3 regions of the Streptomyces sp. NPDC056161 genome follow, and region 1 is predicted to be linked to each of the others. Evidence: riboswitches for the same ligand, from Rfam matches in the RefSeq annotation. Region 1 holds a riboswitch; each other region holds the start of a gene.
The links. Region 1 has a riboswitch for thiamine pyrophosphate ahead of thiO (glycine oxidase ThiO). Riboswitches for the same ligand answer to the same signal wherever they lie in the genome.
Positions count from the first base shown of each region.

Region 1 (6,412 bases):
TCCAGGAACTCGGCGAGGTCGCCCTGGTCCTTGCGGGCGTCCGTGCACAGATAGAGCCGGGCGTCGGCGAGCCGGTCACGCGCTGTGCGGGCGGCGGTGCCGGTGCCGGCAACGGTCTCGGTGCCGGCCGCGTTGCCGGTGTTGACGGCCGCGCTGTCGGTGTTGACGGCCGCGCTGTCGGCCGTGATGTCGGTGTCCGGCATGTGTGTCCCCCCGGGATGGGTGCGAGGTCGGTGCGGTGGTGCAGTGGTGAGGTGTCGTGACGTACGGGCCGGGCCGACCGCCCGTTCCGGGGCGGACCGCCCGTTCCGGCCGTCCGGGCGAGCCGCCCGGACGGGGCGCGGGCCCGCGGCCCCGCGGGGAGCGGCGGCACGGTGGCCCGGCGACCGGGCGCGGGACCGCGAAGCGCGGCACCGGGTCAGGCGGCCGGGCGTCGGACGGGCCCTGGGCCGTGGTTCACCACGGCCGTGGCCCGTCCGGAGCCGCGGCCCGTACGTCGGAGGGCGTTCGGATCAGACGGCGAGCGCCTGGGCGCGGCGCTTCACCTCCGTGCCGCGGTTCTCGCTGAGGGCCTGCGCGGGGGTGCCGGGCAGGGTCGGGTCAGGAGTAAAGAGCCACTCCAGCATTTCCTCGTCCGTGAAGCCGTCGTCCCGCAGGAGCGTCAGGGTCCCGGACAGACCCTTGACGACCTTGTCCCCGTCGATGAAGGCGGCAGGGACGTGCAGCGCACGGTTCTCGCCACGGCGTACGGCGATGAGCTGGCCCTCCTTGACCAGCTGCCGGACACGTGTCACCTCGACGCCGAGCTGCTCGGCGATGTCGGGGAGGGTGAGCCATGCAGGGACGAGAGCATCGATCTTTGCGTCAATCTCGGTCACGGAAACAGCGTGCCATCCCGGACCGACAGTCGGAAGCCAGGCCCGTCCGACCTGGGGATATCGCGCGTCACGCGGTGGCCTCCTTCAGCGGCCGCGCCGGGTCCGCGAGCAGCCGCGGATCCATCGGCGTGCCCGCCTCGATCAGCCGCCGTCCCTGCGCCAGATCACGCGGCCGGCCCACCGCCAGCAGGGCGACCAGCCGGCCCGCGCCCAGCCAGCAGACGGTCCAGGCGGGCCCGGCGGGGTCGCCGCGCCACAGCAGCGTGTCGGCCGCCGGGTAGTGGCCGATGTACTGCACGAAACGCCCGAACTGCTCGGACCAGAAGTACGGCACCGGGTCGTAGGCCGCCGGGGTGTCGCCGATGATGTTCGCGGCGACCGTGCGCGGCCCCTGGAGGGCGTTGTCCCAGTGGTGGACGAGCAGGCGCTCGCCGTACCGGGCGGAGGGGAAGGACGCGCAGTCGCCGACCGCGTAGACGTCCGGCGCGGAGGCGCGCAGATGGTCGTCGGCCACGACCTCGCGATGGGCGCCCAGCTCGATGCCGGAACCCGCCAGCCAGGCGGTGGCGGGGCGGGCGCCGATGCCGACCACGACGGCGCCCGCGGGCAGCCGCGAGCCGTCGTCGAGCACCACCGCACCGGGCTCGACGCGCGCCACGCGCGCGTGGGTGCGCAGTTCGGTGCCGCTGTCCGCGTACCAGGCCGCCATCGGCGCCGTGACCTCGGCCGGGAGCGCGCCCGCGAGCGGGCGGTCGGCGGCCTCGACGACCGTGACCGCGCAGCCCGCCTCGCGGGCCGCCGTGGCGAACTCGGCCCCGATCCAGCCCGCGCCGACGACCACGATGTCGTGCTGCCGGGCGAGCACCGGCCGCAGCGCCTGGGCGTCGTCGAGGGTGCGCAGCAGGTGCACGCCGGGGACGCCCTCCGCGCCGGGCAGCAGGATCGGTTCGGCGCCGGTGGCGAGGACCAGGACGTCGTACGGCACCGGACCGGCCGCGGTGTCCAGCTCGTGGTCGCCGGGGCGCACGCCGAGCGCCTCCCGGCCCAGTTCGAGGTCGATGCCGAGCGCGCCGAAATCGACGTCGAAGGCGGAGCCCTCGACCTTGCCGAGCAGCACGGCCTTGGACAGCGGTGGCCGGTCGTACGGCGCGTGGGGCTCCGCGCCGACCACGGTCACCATGCCCTTGAACCCCTGTTCCCGCAGGGCGACCGCGGTCTGCACCCCGGCCATGCCCGCGCCGGCGACGACCACGCGCCGCACCTGTGACGTGCTCCGTTGCTGCGTCTGCTGGCTCACGCTGATCACCATAGTCAACTGACGTTTTGTCAGGCAGGGGGCATGCTGGGTGACCTGCTGCACACGGGATCGTCCGGTGTCCGCCAGGGGCCCGTGCCGGCCGTTCTTCCGTGCGCGCCGCGCCGCCCACCGGAGCCCGCCGAGCCGCGTGCGGGGGCCGTGAGCGCGGTGCGGAGGCCGTGAGCGCGGTGCGGAGGCCGTGAGCGCGGTGCGGAGGCCGTGAGCGCGGTGCGGAGGCCGTGAGCGCGGTGCGACCGGAGCCCGCCGAGCGCGGTGCGGGCCGGGGCCGCGAGCGCGGTGCGGGCCGAGGCTTCCTTTTCGAGGCGGGCGGCGGCGGGCTAGGGTGGCCACCGTACAAGCACTCGCGGGAGCCCGGACGCACCGGGCTGAGAGGGAGGCTGGCGGCCTCCGACCGTACGAACCTGATCCGGGTCATGCCGGCGAAGGGAGGGGCTGGACGCCCATGTCGTCACGTACGTCAGATGTCCTCGTCATCGGGGGCGGAATCATCGGCCTGGTCACGGCCTGGCGGGCCGCGCAGCGCGGATTCGCCACGGCCGTCGTGGATCCCGAGCCGGGTGGCGGGGCCGCGCAGGTCGCGGCCGGCATGCTGGCCGCGGTCACCGAACTGCACCACGGCGAGCAGACGCTGCTCGGCCTGAACCTGGCCTCGGCGCGCCGCTATCCGGACTTCGCGGCCGAGCTGACCGAGCTGACCGGCCGCGACCTCGGCTACCGCCGGTGCGGCACGCTCGCCGTCGCACTGGACGCCGACGACCGCGCGCACCTGCGCGACCTGCACGAACTGCAACAGCGCTCCGGTCTTGAGTCCGAGTGGCTGTCCGGCCGGGACTGCCGTCGTCTGGAGCCGATGCTCGCGCCGGGGGTGCGGGGCGGGCTGCGGGTGGACGGCGACCACCAGATCGACCCGCGGCGGCTGGCGGCGGCACTGCTGGCAGCCTGCGAACGGGCGGGAGTGGTGTTCCATCGCGCCTGGGCCGAGCGCTGCGCGGTGCGCCGGGACCGGGCCGTCGGGGTGACCACCGGGGACGGCACCGAACTGGCTGCCGGTCAGCTGGTGCTCGCGGCCGGCAGCCTGAGCGGCCGGCTGGCGGGCCTGCCGGAGGCCGTGCTGCCGCCGGTGCGGCCGGTGAAGGGCCAGGTGCTGCGGCTGACCGTGCCGAAGCGGTACGCGCCGTTCCTGAGCCGGACCGTGCGGGCCGTGGTGCGCGGCAGCCAGGTCTACCTGGTGCCGCGGGAGAACGGTGAACTGGTCGTCGGGGCGACCGACGAGGAACTGGGCTGGGACACCACGGTGACCGCGGGCGGCGTGTACGAGCTGCTGCGGGACGCGCACGAGCTGGTGCCCGGGATCACCGAACTGCCGCTGACCGAGACCCGGGCCGGGCTGCGGCCCGGCTCCCCGGACAACGCGCCGCTGCTCGGCCCGACCGCGCTCGACGGGCTGCACGTGGCCACCGGGCACTACCGCAACGGTGTGCTGCTCACCCCGGTCACCGGGGATGTCATGGCGCACCTCCTGGCCACCGGGACGCTCCCGGAGGAGGCCCGTCCGTTCACCCCCGCGCGCTTCGGCGCCGCCGCCCTCACGGAGCAGCCCGCATGATCATCTCCGTCAACGGGGAGCACCGGGAGATCGCGCCCGGCACGGCCCTCGACGCCCTCGTGCAGACCCTCACCACGGCGGCCGGCGGAGTGGCCGCCGCGCTCAACGAAACCGTCGTCCCGCGCGCGCAGTGGCCCGCCACCGCCCTGAGCGAGGGGGACCGCGTCGAAGTCCTCACCGCCGTCCAAGGAGGCTGAGCCATGGCCGACGATCCCTTCGTCCTCGGCGGTACGTCCTTCACGTCCCGGTTGATCATGGGTACGGGCGGTGCGCCCAGCCTCGACGTGCTGGAGCGGGCGCTGGTCGCCTCCGGAACGGAGCTGACCACCGTGGCGATGCGCCGGGTCGACCCCGATGTGCACGGGTCCGTGCTCTCGGTCCTGGAACGGCTCGGCATCCGGGTGCTGCCCAACACGGCGGGCTGCTTCACCGCGGGCGAGGCGGTGCTGACCGCGCGGCTGGCCCGGGAGGCGCTCGGGTCCGATCTGATCAAACTTGAGGTGATCGCCGACGAGCGGACACTGCTGCCGGACCCGATCGAGCTGCTGGACGCGGCGGAGACCCTGGTGGACGACGGTTTCACGGTGCTGCCGTACACGAACGACGATCCCGTGCTGGCGCGGAAGCTGGAGGACGTGGGGTGCGCGGCGGTGATGCCGCTCGGCTCGCCGATCGGTTCCGGGCTCGGGATCCGCAATCCGCACAACTTCCAGCTGATCGTGGAGCACGCGCGCGTACCGGTGATCCTGGACGCGGGAGCCGGTACGGCGTCGGACGTGGCGCTTGCGATGGAGCTGGGGTGCGCGGGGGTCATGCTGGCCTCGGCCGTCACCCGGTCGCAGCAACCGGAGCGGATGGCGGAGGCGATGCGGCACGCGGTGGACGCGGGGCGGCTGGCACGGCTGGCGGGGCGGATCCCTCGTCGGCACTTCGCCGAGGCGTCGTCTCCCCCGGAGGGCCTGGCCGTGCTCGATCCGGAGCGGCCCGCGTTCTGAGCGGGGCGGTCGTGCCGGGACGCGCTGCCCACCACGCGCCACCCGTTTGCCGTCCGCCGAGCGGTGGACGTTTCCCGTGGGGGCCCGGCGTCGGTGGTGGCTGCGGGGGGCGGGTTCGTGGGGCCGGGGATTCCGGGGCCGGTGAAGGGTCGGAGAGGGCCGTCGGTCCGGGTGGGGCGGTGAGGGCGTCGGGCCCGGTCACGGGCCGTGGGTGGCGGGTGGGGGGTTCCGGGGGTGACGGGGTGACGGGGTGTCGCGGGACGGGTCACAGGTCGGCCGCAGTCCCGGTCCGATCTCTCGGTAACGAGGAGGACTGTCGGTACCGGCTCGTAGACTCACCTGCGTGGATACGACCCTTCAGGACCCCCTGGTCGGGCAGGTGCTCGACGGCCGTTATCGCGTCGACGCCCGGATCGCGGTCGGCGGGATGGCCACGGTCTACCGGGCCCTGGACACCCGTCTGGACCGCATCCTCGCGCTCAAGGTGATGCATCCGGCCCTCGCCGCCGACGGGTCGTTCGTCGAGCGGTTCATCCGGGAGGCGAAGTCGGTGGCCCGGCTCGCCCACCCGAACGTCGTACAGGTCTTCGACCAGGGCATGGACAGGGCGTACGTCTATCTCGCCATGGAGTACGTCGCCGGGTGCACGCTGCGCGACGTGCTGCGCGAGCGGGGCGCGTTGCAGCCGCGGGCCGCGCTGGACATCCTGGAACCGGTGCTGGCCGCGCTCGGCGCCGCGCACCGCGCCGGGTTCGTGCACCGGGACATGAAGCCCGAGAACGTGCTCATCGGGGACGACGGGCGGGTCAAGGTCGCGGACTTCGGGCTGGTGCGGTCGGTGGACACCGTGACCAGTACGACGGGGGCCGTGCTGGGAACCGTCTCGTACCTCGCGCCCGAGCAGATCGAGAACGGGACCACCGATCCGCGCGTCGACGTGTACGCGTGCGGTGTCGTCCTGCACGAGATGCTCACCGGTGCGAAGCCGCACGACGGGGACTCCCCCGCCGCGGTGCTCTACAAGCACCTCCACGAGGACGTGCCGCCGCCGTCCGCCACCGTGCCCGGCCTGGCGTACGAGCTGGACGGGCTGGTCGCCTCGGCCACCGCCCGTGATCCGGAGGGCCGGCCGCGGGACGCCGTGGCACTGCTCGCCCAGGTGCGGCGGGCCCGCGCGGGACTCACCGCCCAGCAGTTGGACGCGGTGCCTCCGCAGGCGCTCACCGCGGAGCACGACATCACCGAGGACCGTACGAGCGTGATTCCGCGTTCGCTGGCGATCCCGCGGCTGCTGCCGGTGAACGACGACGACCTCCCCGGTGCGGTCGGCAACCGGACGGCCCGGTTCGAGACCTCGGCGCTGCCGCCCCGGCGGTGGTCCGTGCGGCCGGGACGGAGGCTCGTCACGCTGGTCGTCGCCGTGCTGGTGGTCCTCGGCGGCGGGATCGGCGTCTGGTACATCAACTCGGGGCAGTTCACACGGGTGCCGCCGCTGCTGGCGAAGACCGAGGCACAGGCACGGGAGCGGCTCAGGGCGGACGGGCTCGACGTGAAGCAGGTCGAGCACGCCTACAGCGACACGGTGCGGCGCGGCACGGTCATCAGCACCGACCCC
Region 1 is NZ_JBHJUV010000073.1:4,091-10,502, reverse strand. Features, by position in the region: gene thiE (thiamine phosphate synthase) at 1-203, opposite strand, end outside; gene ACFC09_RS40560 (Rv2175c family DNA-binding protein) at 513-878, opposite strand; gene ACFC09_RS40555 (NAD(P)/FAD-dependent oxidoreductase) at 946-2,187, opposite strand; TPP riboswitch at 2,530-2,641, shown strand; gene thiO (glycine oxidase ThiO) at 2,639-3,802, shown strand; gene thiS (sulfur carrier protein ThiS) at 3,799-3,999, shown strand; gene ACFC09_RS40540 (thiazole synthase) at 4,003-4,797, shown strand; gene pknB (Stk1 family PASTA domain-containing Ser/Thr kinase) at 5,141-6,412, shown strand, end outside.

Region 2 (6,412 bases), on a different contig from region 1:
GAAGCAGCTCTCGCAGCACTACTTCGCGCGGTACGCGCACGACCCCGAGCAGTGGACCGACATTCCCGCGGCCTCCCGAGGCCGGCTGCGGGAGGCGTTGTTCCCCGAGCTGATGACGGTCGTACGGCACCTGTCGACCGACGAGGGAACCACTCGTAAGACGCTGTGGCGGATGTTCGACGGGACGCTCGTCGAGTCGGTGCTGATGCGGTATCCGGACCGGGTGACGATGTGCATCAGCTCGCAGGCGGGCTGCGGGATGAACTGCCCCTTCTGCGCCACCGGGCAGGCCGGTCTCGACCGGAACCTGTCGACCGCCGAGATCGTGCACCAGATCGTGGACGGGATGCGGGCCCTCAGGGACGGCGAGGTGCCCGGCGGCCCCGCGCGGCTGTCCAACATCGTGTTCATGGGCATGGGCGAGCCGCTCGCCAACTACAAGCGGGTCGTGGGCGCGATCCGGGCGCTCACCGACCCAGAGCCGGACGGGCTCGGGCTGTCCCAGCGCGGCATCACCGTCTCGACCGTCGGACTCGTCCCGGCCATCCACCGGTTCGCCGACGAGGGCTTCAAGTGCCGCCTCGCGATCTCCCTGCACGCGCCCGACGACGAACTGCGCGACACCCTCGTCCCCGTGAACACGCGGTGGAAGGTGCGCGAGGTGCTGGACGCCGGTCTGGAATACGCCGCCAGGTCCGGGCGCCGGCTGTCCATCGAGTACGCGCTGATCCGCGACATCAACGACCAGGCGTGGCGGGGCGACCGGCTCGGCCGGCTGCTCAAGGGCAAGCCCGTGCACGTCAACCTCATCCCGCTCAACCCGACGCCGGGCTCCAAGTGGACCGCCTCCAGGCCCGAGGACGAGCGGGCCTTCGTGGCGGCCATCGAGGCGCACGGGGTGCCGGTGACCGTCCGGGACACCCGCGGGCAGGAGATCGACGGCGCCTGCGGTCAGCTGGCTGCCACCGAACGATAGCCGGACGGTAGTCTGAGCCCGGTCATAACGTCATATCGCGAACCTCGCGTTCCGAACACTCCGATCACTCCGAATACTCCAAACACTCCAAGCATTCCGCACAATTTGAATATTTCCGACAGGGGAGCGCCACAGCGCTGAGAGTGCGGCACACCGGCCGCAGACCCTCCGAACCTCGCCCAGGTCATTCTGGGTAGGGAGATCGGTCCTCACTCAAGCTGTTGCGCCCTGCCCGGACCTGCCTCGTACGGTCCGGGCAGGGCCGCGTCTCTTCCTGGTCAACCCCAGGAGGAATCCAGTTGCACACCAAGACCTTCGTGGCCGTCGCGGTCGGGCTCGGCCTGGTCACGCTGTCCGCGTGCGGATCCACGAACGACGGGGGCGCCGACTCCAAGACGGTCACCCTCGTCAGCCACGATTCGTGGGCGGTCTCGAAGAACGTGCTCAAGGACTTCGAGAAGCAGTCCGGTTACACCGTCAGGGTCCTCAAGGACGGCGACGCCGGGCAGGCCGTCAACAAGGCGATCCTGACCAAGGACAACCCGCAGGGCGACGTCTTCTTCGGCGTCGACAACACCCTGCTGTCGCGCGCCCTCGACAACGGGCTGTTCCAGTCGTACCAGCCGAAGGACTACGACCGGATCGAACCCGAGTACCGGGACGGCACGTCCGGGCACCAGGTCACGCCCATCGACACCGGTGACATCTGCGTCAACTACGACAAGGCGTACTTCGAGCGGCACCGGCTGGCCCCGCCGCAGACCTTCGACGACCTGGTCGAACCCCGGTACAAGAACCTGCTCGTCACCGAGAACGCCGCCACCTCCTCGCCCGGCCTCGGTTTTCTGCTCGGCACCGCCGCGAAGTACGGCGACGCCGGCTGGAGCGCGTACTGGAAGAAGCTCAAGGCCAACGGCGTCAAGGTGGTCGACGGCTGGGAGCAGGCGTACGACGAGGAGTTCTCCGGTTCGGCCGGCGGCAGGAAGGCGGGCGGCGACCGGCCGCTCGTCGTGTCGTACGCCTCCTCGCCGCCCGCCGAGGTCGTCTACGCCGACCCGAAACCGGCCACCGCGCCCACCGGAGTGGCCGCCGGTACCTGCTTCCGGCAGATCGAGTACGCCGGACTGCTCTCGGGTGCCCGCAACAGCGCGGGCGGCAAGGCGTTCCTGGACTTCCTGACCGGCAAGGAGTTCCAGGAGGACATGCCGCTGAACATGTTCGTCTACCCGGTGCGCACGGATGCCGCGGTGCCGCAGGAGTTCGAGAAGTACGGCCCGCGGGCCAAGGACCCCGAGACCATGGCGCCCGACCGGATCGCCGCCGACCGTGACCAGTGGGTCAAGTCGTGGACCTCACTCGTACTGAACTGACCGGGGCGGACGAGGGGACCGGGCCGGCCGAGGCGGCCGGTTCCCTCCCGCGCGGGCGGCGCGGCACCGGGAGCCTGGTACGGCTCGCGCTGCTGGCCGGGCCCGTCGCGTTCTTCGCCGTGTTCTTCGCCTGGCCGGTGGCCGCGATCGTCACCCGCGGTCTGAAACCGGACGGCGCCTGGCGGCTGGGACGGATCGCGGACGTCGTGGCCCGTTCCGACATCCGGCACGTGCTGTGGTTCACCACCTGGCAGGCGCTCGCCTCCACCGCGCTCACCCTGCTGGTCGCGCTGCCCGGCGCGTACGTCTTCGCCCGCCTCGACTTCCCGGGCAAACGGGTCCTGCGGGCCGTGGTCACCGTGCCGTTCGTGCTGCCGACCGTCGTCGTCGGCACCGCCTTCCTCGCCCTCGTCGGACGTGGCGGCCTCCTCGACGACCTGTGGGGCGTGCGGCTGGACACCACCGTCTGGGCGATCCTGCTCGCGCACGTCTTCTTCAACTACGCCGTCGTCGTCCGCACGGTCGGCGGACTGTGGGCCGGGCTCGACCCGCGCCAGGAGGAGGCCGCGCGGATGCTGGGCGCGTCGCCGCCGGCCGCCTGGCGCAGGGTGACCCTGCCGGCGCTGGCCCCGGCGGTGGCCGCCGCCGCGCTGATGGTGTTCCTGTTCACCTTCACCTCCTTCGGCGTGGTGCAGATCCTCGGCGGCCCCACCTTCGCCACGCTCGAAGTGGAGATCTACCGGGAGACGTCCCAGATCTTCGACCTGTCCACGGCCGCGGTCCTCACCCTGGTCCAGTTCGCGGCGGTCGGCGTGATCCTCGCCGTGCACGCCTGGACGGTACGGCGGCGGGAGAGCACGCTGCGCCTGGTCGACGCGTCGCTGACGGCACGCCGGCCGCGCGGGGCGGGCCAGTGGGCGCTGCTCGGCGGTGTCCTGGCCACCGTCGTCCTGCTCGTGCTGCTGCCGCTCGGGGTGCTGGTGCAGCGCTCCCTCGCCGCTCCCGGCCTCGGCTACTACCGGGCGCTGACCCGTGCGGACGGCGGTACGTTCCTGGTGGCGCCGATCGCCGCGGTCGGCAACTCCCTGCGCTACGCCGTCGTCGCCACCGCCATCGCGGTGCTGATCGGCTCCCTCGCCGCCGCGGCCCTCGCCCGCGGCGCGGGCCGGATCGTACGGGGCTTCGACGCGCTGCTGATGCTGCCGCTCGGCGTGTCCGCCGTGACCGTCGGTTTCGGTTTCCTGATCGCGCTGGACAAGCCGCCGCTCGACCTGCGGCAGTCCTGGATCCTCGTGCCGCTCGCCCAGGCGCTGGTCGGCGTGCCCTTCGTCGTACGGACCATGCTGCCGGTGCTGCGGGCCGTCGACGGGCGGCTCAGGGAGGCGGCGGCCGTGCTCGGGGCGTCGCCCTGGCGGGTGTGGCGCGAGGTCGATCTGCCGCTGGTGCGGCGGGCGCTGCTGATCGCGGCCGGATTCGCGTTCGCCGTCTCGCTCGGGGAGTTCGGCGCGACCGTGTTCATCGCGCGGCCCGACAACCCCACGCTGCCGGTCGCCGTGGCCCGGCTGCTCGGCCGGCCGGGCGATCTCAACTACGGCCAGGCGATGGCCCTTTCCACGATTCTCATGGTGGTGTGCGCGGTGTCCCTGCTGGCGCTGGAACGCCTGCACCTCCCGTCTCGAACAGAGGCGACCGGGGGGATCCCGGTCGACCGGACCGGGGAGTTCTGATGCTGCTGAGCCTCACGTCCGCGACCGTGCGCCTCGGCGGGCGGGCCGTGCTCGACGCCGTCGATCTGGCGGTAGCCGAGCACGAGATCGTCTGCGTGCTCGGGCCCAGCGGCAGCGGCAAGTCGACGCTGCTGCGGGCGGTGGCCGGACTTCAGCCCCTGGACGCGGGGCGGGTGGCGCTCGACGGACGGGACCAGACGGGCGTGCCCGCGCACCGGCGCGAGGTCGGGCTGATGTTCCAGGACCACCAGCTGTTCCCGCAGCGGGACGTGGGCGGCAACGTGGCGTTCGGGCTGCGGATGCGCGGCGCGTCGAAGGAGCGGCAGCGGACCGCGGTGGCGGAGCTGCTGGACCTGGTGGGGCTGCCGGGGGCCGCCCGGCGGGCCGTGGCCCGGCTCTCCGGCGGCGAACAGCAGCGGGTCGCGCTCGCCCGAGCCCTCGCGCCCCGGCCGCGGCTGCTGATGCTGGACGAACCGCTCGGCCAGCTCGACCGCTCGCTGCGGGAACGGCTCGTGGTCGAACTGCGGGAGCTGTTCGACCGGTTGGGCACCACCGTGCTCGCCGTCACCCACGACCAGGGCGAGGCTTTCGCGCTGGCCGACCGGGTGGTCGTGATGCGGGACGGCCGGATCGCCCAGTCCGGTACGCCCCTTGAGGTGTGGCAGCGGCCCGCCGACGAGTTCGTGGCCCGCTTCCTCGGCTTCGAGAACGTCGTCGACGCGCAGATCACCGGAGCGGTGGCGGTCACCCCGTGGGGGAAGCTCCCGGTGCCCGAGCCCGCGCCCCAGGGCCGGCGCACCCTGCTGGTACGCCCCGCCGGCATCCGGCTCGGACCGGCCGGCGAGGGCCCGCGCGCCATGGTGACCGCGCGCACCTTCAAGGGCACCCATGTGGCCGTGCGCCTCCAGCCGGGGGACGGCCCGCGTCTTGAGGCGGCGTGCGCGCTGCGGGCGGCGCCGGAGACCGGGGACGAGGTGGGGGTGGAGTTCGACCCGGCGGAAATCGTCGTGCTGGGATGACCGCGAGGCCGTAGCGTCGGGGCATGACGCTCCTCACGCATGACCGCTACTGCGACGAGATCGCCCACCAGATCGGGCAGTTGAGGGCCGTGGTCACCTCCGGCGCCGATCTGTCCGCCACCGTACCCACCTGCCCGGACTGGTCGCTGGAGGACCTGCTGCGGCACCTGGGCGGCGCTCTGCGCTGGGTGGAGTTGCTGGTCAGGACCCGGGCCCAGGAGAACGTCCCCGCGGAGCGGGTCCCCCACGCCGGGCGGCCCGAGGCGCGCGGCGACGCCGCGGCGCTGGACGCCTGGCTCGCGGAGACCGGCCGGCTGCTCGTCGACACCCTGCGCGAGGCCGGGCCGGACACGAAGGTGTGGACCTGGGCCGGAATCCTCGACGCCGGCTTCTGGGCCCGCCGGATGACCCACGAGATCACCATCCACCGGGCTGATGCCGCGCTCGCCGCCGGACTGCCCTACGACGTCGCCCCGGACGTGGCCGCGGACGCGATCGACGAGTGGTTGCAGATCATCGAGTTGGTGCAGCGCTCGGGCCTGCGGAAGGAGACCGTGGAACTGCGCGGGCCGGGCCGCAGCATCCATCTGCACGCCACCGACACCCCGCCCGAGCTGAACGCCGAGTGGTTCGTCGAGCTGACCGACGAGGGCGTCGCCTGGCGCCGCGGCCATGAGAAGGCGACGGTCGCGCTGCGCGGTCCGCTCACCTCGGTCCTGCTCGCCTTCTACACCCGTATCCCGCCGACAGGACCGGAGTTGGAGGTCGTCGGCGAGCGGGAGCTGCTGGACTTCTGGCTGGAGCGGGCCACGTTCGGCTGAACGACCGCGGCCCGCCCCCGCGGTGCGGGGACGGGCCGCGGCGTGTGCCGAAGTGAGGCGTCAGCGGTTGCTGTTGGCCCCGCGGCGGCGCATGCCGAAGAACACCGCGCCACCGCCGACGACGACGAAGGCGGCGGCGATACCGGCGATCAGAGTGGTGTTGGAGTTCGCACCGGTCTCGGCGAGGTTCGAGTCACCGGCCGCCGGGGACGGCGCGTTGCTCGACGTACCCGCCGGGGCGGTGCTGCTCTCCGAGGCCGACGGAGTCGGGGTCTGGGACTCCGCCGGCGTCGACTCGGACTCCGACGGAGCCGGGCTGGTCTCCGGGGGGGTCGGGGTCGGGGTCTCCTCGGTCTTGCAGGCCGTGGACGGGGTGACGAGGTCGGGCTTGATGTCCTCGTCGACCGGCCCGCCCTTGACGTGCACCCGGTAGGTCGCGTTCGGCTTCCAGTCCGCGGTGAACGTGGCGGTGGTGCCCTCGCGGGAGCCCGTGAGCTCC
Region 2 is NZ_JBHJUV010000064.1:207-6,618, forward strand. Features, by position in the region: gene rlmN (23S rRNA (adenine(2503)-C(2))-methyltransferase RlmN) at 1-976, shown strand, start outside; TPP riboswitch at 1,087-1,194, shown strand; gene ACFC09_RS38775 (thiamine ABC transporter substrate binding subunit) at 1,276-2,346, shown strand; gene ACFC09_RS38780 (ABC transporter permease) at 2,439-4,073, shown strand; gene ACFC09_RS38785 (ABC transporter ATP-binding protein) at 4,073-5,092, shown strand; gene ACFC09_RS38790 (maleylpyruvate isomerase family mycothiol-dependent enzyme) at 5,116-5,913, shown strand; gene ACFC09_RS38795 (LAETG motif-containing sortase-dependent surface protein) at 5,974-6,412, opposite strand, start outside.
Region 2: another riboswitch for thiamine pyrophosphate. It lies ahead of ACFC09_RS38775 (thiamine ABC transporter substrate binding subunit); the one in region 1 lies ahead of thiO (glycine oxidase ThiO).

Region 3 (6,412 bases), on a different contig from region 1:
GCACGATCAAAGGCCCCAACCTTAATAAAGGCGATTCGCCCTGCTGCCGTCTTGACGCAAAAGCGATCCCCGCTGGCCACTGGCGAGGTCTCCGCACTCCACGTGGTAATTTTGTCTAAACATTGCTGACGATTAGGTCTAGTCGAATCGGACCACTGTGCAATTGTGGACTGTGTCGTAAAAGAGCCTCCGCCAAGGCCGTACAAGGTTGCCCCCTTGGCCTCTGCTTTACCTTCTGCGTCGGACTCAGTGTAGACCCAGACGCTTGCACCAGTATTACTGGATAGCCTTTTAGGGGGAAGCGAGTCAAGGTCGACGAAGCTCAGATTGATGGCCCCTGAATACCGGATACTAGTTGAGCTTGGGGCAGGTGCACCTGTGGTGCTACTCGTAGCCTCTCTAGAAGAAGAGTCTACGTCGGAGGCAGCCGAAGTGCTGGAGGTTTTCGATGGTTCGTCGGATTTCCCGACAGTGTTCCCCTTGTTACCATCCCCGCAGAGCGCCCCTGAATAGCAATTTGTTTTACTATCCGAACAACCCGCAAGAGGGGCGGCAATCACGAGGGACGCCACCAAAAACAACATGCGACCTAAACGAACTCGCACAAAATCCCCCTAACCACCCTTTAAGGATTTGCGGTTTCATTTTTGCCGCCGTTGACACTGTTTCCAGAGTTACTGTCACCACAGATCGCACCCTGACTGCATTCAGTCCGCTTCCCCCCGTCGTCACCCTGAAAGACGCCGGTGATTATGGCCGCAATAATTAGAGCAACCGCACCGATTCCAGCACTCCACAGGGCTACCTTGTTATTTCTACCCAGCCCGGCCACATCACTCCCAGCGATCAGCCGATTACGCGAAGTAATCAAGATCCGATTCCCCGCGTACCGGACAGCGACTTCAACACCCGGGATCGTAGCGCAAGGATCTTCAATGCGCCGTCGACCAATGATGTGTAGTAACAGCGAACGCGCCTGTGATCAAAAGTAGTTGATGCCTCAGACGCGCAAGCAGTGAACGACTCCGGCTCGATGCGGATGTGCCGTCATGCATGGCCCTCACGCTCCACCGAAGGCGCGCGCCAGCGGACCAATCCAATAGTGCAGTTGCAGACCAAGCACTACCGGCAGTGGGTGCACAAAGCGGCTCGTACAGCCAAGCGCCGAGCGCCGGCCCAGGCCCCCTCGGAGTCCTAGGCCGCCGCCTACCTGGGCCTACTCCGCCATCGGCAGGTAAACCCGATGCCCCGCCTCCGCGAACTCCTTCGACTTCTGGAGCATCCCCTCCGTGATCTCGTCCTGTGTGGCGCCCTCAACGGCAGCGGCACCGAAGCGAGATGTGATGGTTTTGCTAATCTTCATCGAGCAGAATTTCGGTCCGCACATGGAGCAGAAGTGGGCCGTCTTGGCGGGCTCGGCCGGGAGCGTCTCGTCGTGGAACTCCCGTGCCGTGTCCGGGTCCAGGGCGAGGTTGAACTGGTCCTCCCACCGGAACTCGAACCGGGCGTCGGACAACGCGTCGTCCCACTCCTGGGCGCCCGGGTGTCCCTTGGCGAGGTCGGCCGCGTGGGCAGCGATCTTGTAGGTGATGACGCCGGTCTTGACGTCGTCCCGGTTGGGCAGGCCCAGGTGCTCCTTGGGCGTGACGTAGCAGAGCATCGCCGTGCCCCACCAGGCGATCATCGCGGCCCCGATGCCGGAGGTGATGTGATCGTAGGCCGGAGCGACGTCCGTCGTCAGCGGGCCGAGCGTATAGAACGGAGCTTCATCGCAGATCTCCTGCTGCAGGTCGATGTTCTCCTTGATCTTGTGCATCGGGACATGTCCCGGGCCCTCGATCATCGTCTGTACATGGAAACGCTGGGCGATCCGGTTGAGTTCCCCGAGCGTGCGCAGTTCCGCGAACTGCGCCTCGTCGTTGGCGTCCGCGATCGAACCGGGGCGCAGGCCGTCGCCGAGCGAGTACGTGACGTCGTAGGCGGCGAGGATCTCGCACAGTTCCTCGAAGTTCTCGTACAGGAACGACTCCTTGTGGTGCGCAAGGCACCAGGCCGCCATGATCGAGCCGCCGCGCGAGACGATGCCGGTCTTGCGGTTCGCGGTCAGCGGCACGTACGGCAGCCGGACGCCCGCGTGGACCGTCATGTAGTCCACGCCCTGCTCGGCCTGCTCGATGACCGTGTCCTTGTAGATCTCCCAGGTCAGTTCCTCGGCCCTGCCGTCGACCTTCTCCAGCGCCTGGTAGAGCGGCACCGTGCCGATGGGGACGGGGGAGTTGCGCAGCACCCACTCGCGAGTGGTGTGGATGTTGCGGCCGGTGGACAGGTCCATGACCGTGTCGGCCCCCCAGCGGGTCGCCCAGGTCATCTTCTCGACCTCCTCCTCGATGGAGGAGGTCACCGCCGAGTTGCCGATGTTGGCGTTGACCTTCACCAGGAACCGTTTACCGATGATCATCGGCTCGATCTCCGGGTGGTTGACGTTGGCCGGCAGGACGGCCCGTCCCGCGGCGATCTCCTCGCGGACCACCTCGGGAGAAACGTTCTCCCTGATCGCCACGAACTCCATTTCCGGAGTGATCTCGCCACGTCGCGCATAGGCGAGTTGCGTGACCGCCGCGACGCCGTCACGGCTCCGGCGCGGCTGCCTGGGGCGGCCGGGGAAGACGGCGTCCAGGTTGCGCAGCCCGCCGCGCGGCGAGGTGTGCTTGATTCCGTCGTCCTCGGGGCGGACGGGACGGCCCGCGTACTCCTCCGTGTCCCCGCGAGCGATGATCCAGCTCTCCCGCAGCGGCGGCAGGCCCCTACGGACATCGGTCTCGACGAGCGGATCGGTGTACGGCCCCGAGGTGTCGTACAGCGTGACCGACTTCCCGTTGGTGAGGTGCACCTGACGGACAGGCACGTGCAGGTCGGAGCGTGAGCCCTCGACATACCCCTTGTGCCAGCCGATGGACTTCCCCGTCGTCGCGCCCTCGACGCCGTCGGATCCGTTGACGGCTCCGATCGTCGCGTGCTGCGTGGAGACAGGCGTGCGTTCGTCCTTGTTGGTCATGAGACCTACTCCCTACGCCGGCATTACCCGGTAACAGGTTCAGCGGTCGACGCAGCGGCTTCCGTTCATCGGTGTTCCATGTGAAACATCGATCGTTCCACGTGAAACATCGCGAATACGGAGGTCAGCGCCCTCTCAGCCCGGTGCTCCGAGCTCCCGCGTGTGCAAAGGTGCCTCCACGCTAGCGTCACTTCGGGCGCGGTGAACAGAGGGCCCCTGTCGTTCTTGCGATGATCGGTCGGTGACCACGATGCAGCAGTCCCCGTCCCCCCCACCCGAGCCGCAGCGCAGACGCGGCTCCGAGCAGGGCGGCGGACACGGCCACGCGGGCCACGGTCCCGGTGCCGGACACAACCGTGGTCCGGGCCATGAACACGGTCCGGGAGTCGGTCAGGGTTCCGGCCAGAGCCCCGGTGAGGGCCACGGACACGGCCATGCACACGGACACGGCCACAGTCACAGCCACGGGCCCGCGGCGCCCGTCTCCAAGCATCTGCGCAAGGTCATCGCGGCCGTCCTCATCCCGTTCACGGCGGCGGTCGTCGTCGGGCTCGTGGTGCTCTGGCCCGGCGGGGCCCCGCCGCACGAGCGCACCGGGGTCGGCTTCGACCGGCAGACGCAGCAGGCCACGGTCACCCAGGTCGTCGCGGTGAGCTGCAAGTCGGTGAACGCCTCGGGGGACACCCCGACCGGCGACACCTCCACCGCCGAGGGCAACTCGGCACAGCAGCAGGCCACCGGTACCTGCAAGAAGGCCACCGTCCGGGTCGACACCGGCAAGGACAAGGGCCGTACGTTCACGGAGATCGTGCAGCCGGACCAGCCACGGCAACTGCACCAGAACGAGAAGGTGGTCGTCGCCTACGAGCCGTCGGCACCGAAGGACCTTCAGTACTCGGTCACCGATGTGAACCGGAAGCTCCCGCTGGCACTGCTCGCCGGCATCTTCGCGCTCGCCGTCGTGGTGGTGGGCCGACTGCGGGGCGTGATGGCGCTCGTCGCCCTTGCCATCAGCTTCCTGGTGCTGACCCTCTTCATCCTGCCCGCCGTTCTACAGGGCTCGAATCCACTGGTCGTGGCCGTGATCGGTTCGAGTGCCATCATGCTGATCGCCCTGTACATCTGCCACGGCCTGTCGGCCCGGACCTCGGTGGCTGTCCTCGGCACGCTGGTCTCGCTGCTGCTGATCGGCGTCCTCGGCTCCGGGTTCATCGGCTGGGCGGCGCTGACGGGCAACACGGACGACAACACCGGCCTGATCCACGGTCTGTACCCGTCGATCGACATGAGCGGTCTGCTCCTGGCCGGCGTCATCATCGGCTCGCTGGGCGTCCTGGACGACGTGACGGTGACACAGACGTCCGCCGTCTGGGAACTGCACGAGGCCAATCCCTCGATGGGCTGGCGCGGGCTGTACCGCGCGGGCATCCGCATCGGCCGTGACCACATCGCGTCCGTCGTCAACACGCTCGTCCTCGCCTACGCCGGCGCCGCTCTGCCGCTGCTGTTGCTCTTCTCGATCGCGCAGAGCAGTGTCGACACGGTCGCCAACAGCGAGTTGGTGGCAGAGGAGATCGTCCGCACCCTGGTGGGCTCGATCGGTCTGGTCGCCTCGGTGCCGGTCACCACGGCGCTGGCGGCGCTGGTCGTGTCGGCCGACCGGCCGGGGCCGGCAGCCCCGGCTCCCGTGGGGGCGGCGGTCCCGGCGGGCACGGCACCGGCCGCCGTAGCCCGCGGCGGGAGGGGCAGGCGCCGCAAGCGGTGACGCGCCGCCCAGAACGGGAAGGTCCGAGAGGAAGCGTTCCTGCACAATCCGCCGTCGGCACCGCCCGCACCCGGCCGACCACGTCTCAGCCGGCGCTCTGCTCCTCGGCCAGGATGCGGTCCAGGGCCTCTTCGAGGTGGGCGTCGAAGTCGGCGAGCGCCCCCTCCTGGCCCAGCGGCACCAGCTTGTCCGTACGGTCCAGGAACGCCACCAGCGGCGGTGCCGAGGACCGGAACACCGCTTGGTCGCCGCCGACCTGGAGCCGGATCAGCACCTCGCCCAGGGCCTCGGAATCGATGGGTGCGATGTGCACGTCACCGTCCCCGCACGGTCGGCCCACCCCGTCGATCAGCAGCTCCCGCCCGAAGGCCCAGGTCACCGGGGCGTCTCCGGGCAGGTGGAAGGTCAGCCGTACGGCATAGGGATCGCAGGTCTCGTACCGCAACTCCACCGGAATGCGGAAGGAGAGCTCCTCGGAGACGAGGAAGCTCATCATGACCTCTGCCTGTACGGACTCGCGCATCGCCTACCCCGTCATGTCATGCGGACTGGCCTGGAATGACCCATTGGCCCTGATGGCATCTTGCTGAACGTACACGACAGATCACAAGGAGTGAGTTTTCAGATACTGATAGAGATCGCGAGTGTCCCGAGATGACGTGTGATCTCGGCCTGCAGAAGTTCCACCGCGGGCAGCAACCGGCCGGCCTGATGGAAGGGCACCGAGATGGCCATGGTGGCGGCCGTGGTGCCGATCGTGATCGGGATGGCCGCGCAGACCGTGCCCAGCGCGTACTCCTGCCGTTCCGCCACCGGAGTCATCCGGCGCACGCGCTCCAGGCGTCGCAGCAGGCTGTGGTCGTCGCGCACGGTGTACGGGGTGATGGACTGAACGGGGTGGCGGTCGAGATGGTCGCGCCGGGCCGCCTCGTCAAGCTGCGACAGCAGGCACTGCCCGATCGCGTGAGCGTGACCGGTCTCGCGGAAGTCCGCCCACTCCTCGACCGCCGGGGTGCCCGGGCTGTCGGAGATGCACATGATCTCGATCTCACCCTCGCGGTACGCGGCGTAGTACACGGGCACACCGATGGAATCGCGCCACTGTGCAAGCGTGGAGGCCACGGTGCTGCGACGTTTCTGCCGCGCGCCGCTGCTGCTCAGCCGTACCGCTGCCTCACCGAGGAAGAACAGTCCCTTGTCCCGCCGTAGATAGCCCTCGTGCACGAGAGTGCGCAGCAGGTGGTAGGCCGTGGGGAGGGCCAGTCCGGTCTCGCGGGCCAGTTGCTTGGCGGGGGCGCCGTACTCGTGCCCGGCGACGCACTCCAGCAGGCGCATCGCGCGCTGCACGGAACCGATGAGGGTCGCGGAGTGCGGCTGCTCGGGGACCGACACCGCGGGCGGCCCCGGTACACGGGGCGCGTCCGAGGGCGGCGGTGCGAAAAGCGTGTGCGTTTCCGCAAGTGCGGTATCAACCGTGGCCAAAGGTCACTCCCGAAGCGCGAGAGGCAACCCCGTGCGGAGGAGACACGGGTGGGGGGTCTGCACCGCTCGGGAGGGCTGGACCCCGCGTGGAGTTCCGGACTCTAACCGTC
Region 3 is NZ_JBHJUV010000023.1:27,214-33,625, reverse strand. Features, by position in the region: gene thiC (phosphomethylpyrimidine synthase ThiC) at 1,217-3,055, opposite strand; TPP riboswitch at 3,048-3,225, opposite strand; gene ACFC09_RS22055 (YibE/F family protein) at 3,297-4,820, shown strand; gene ACFC09_RS22050 (SsgA family sporulation/cell division regulator) at 4,906-5,343, opposite strand; gene ACFC09_RS22045 (IclR family transcriptional regulator) at 5,442-6,302, opposite strand.
Region 3: another riboswitch for thiamine pyrophosphate. It lies ahead of thiC (phosphomethylpyrimidine synthase ThiC); the one in region 1 lies ahead of thiO (glycine oxidase ThiO).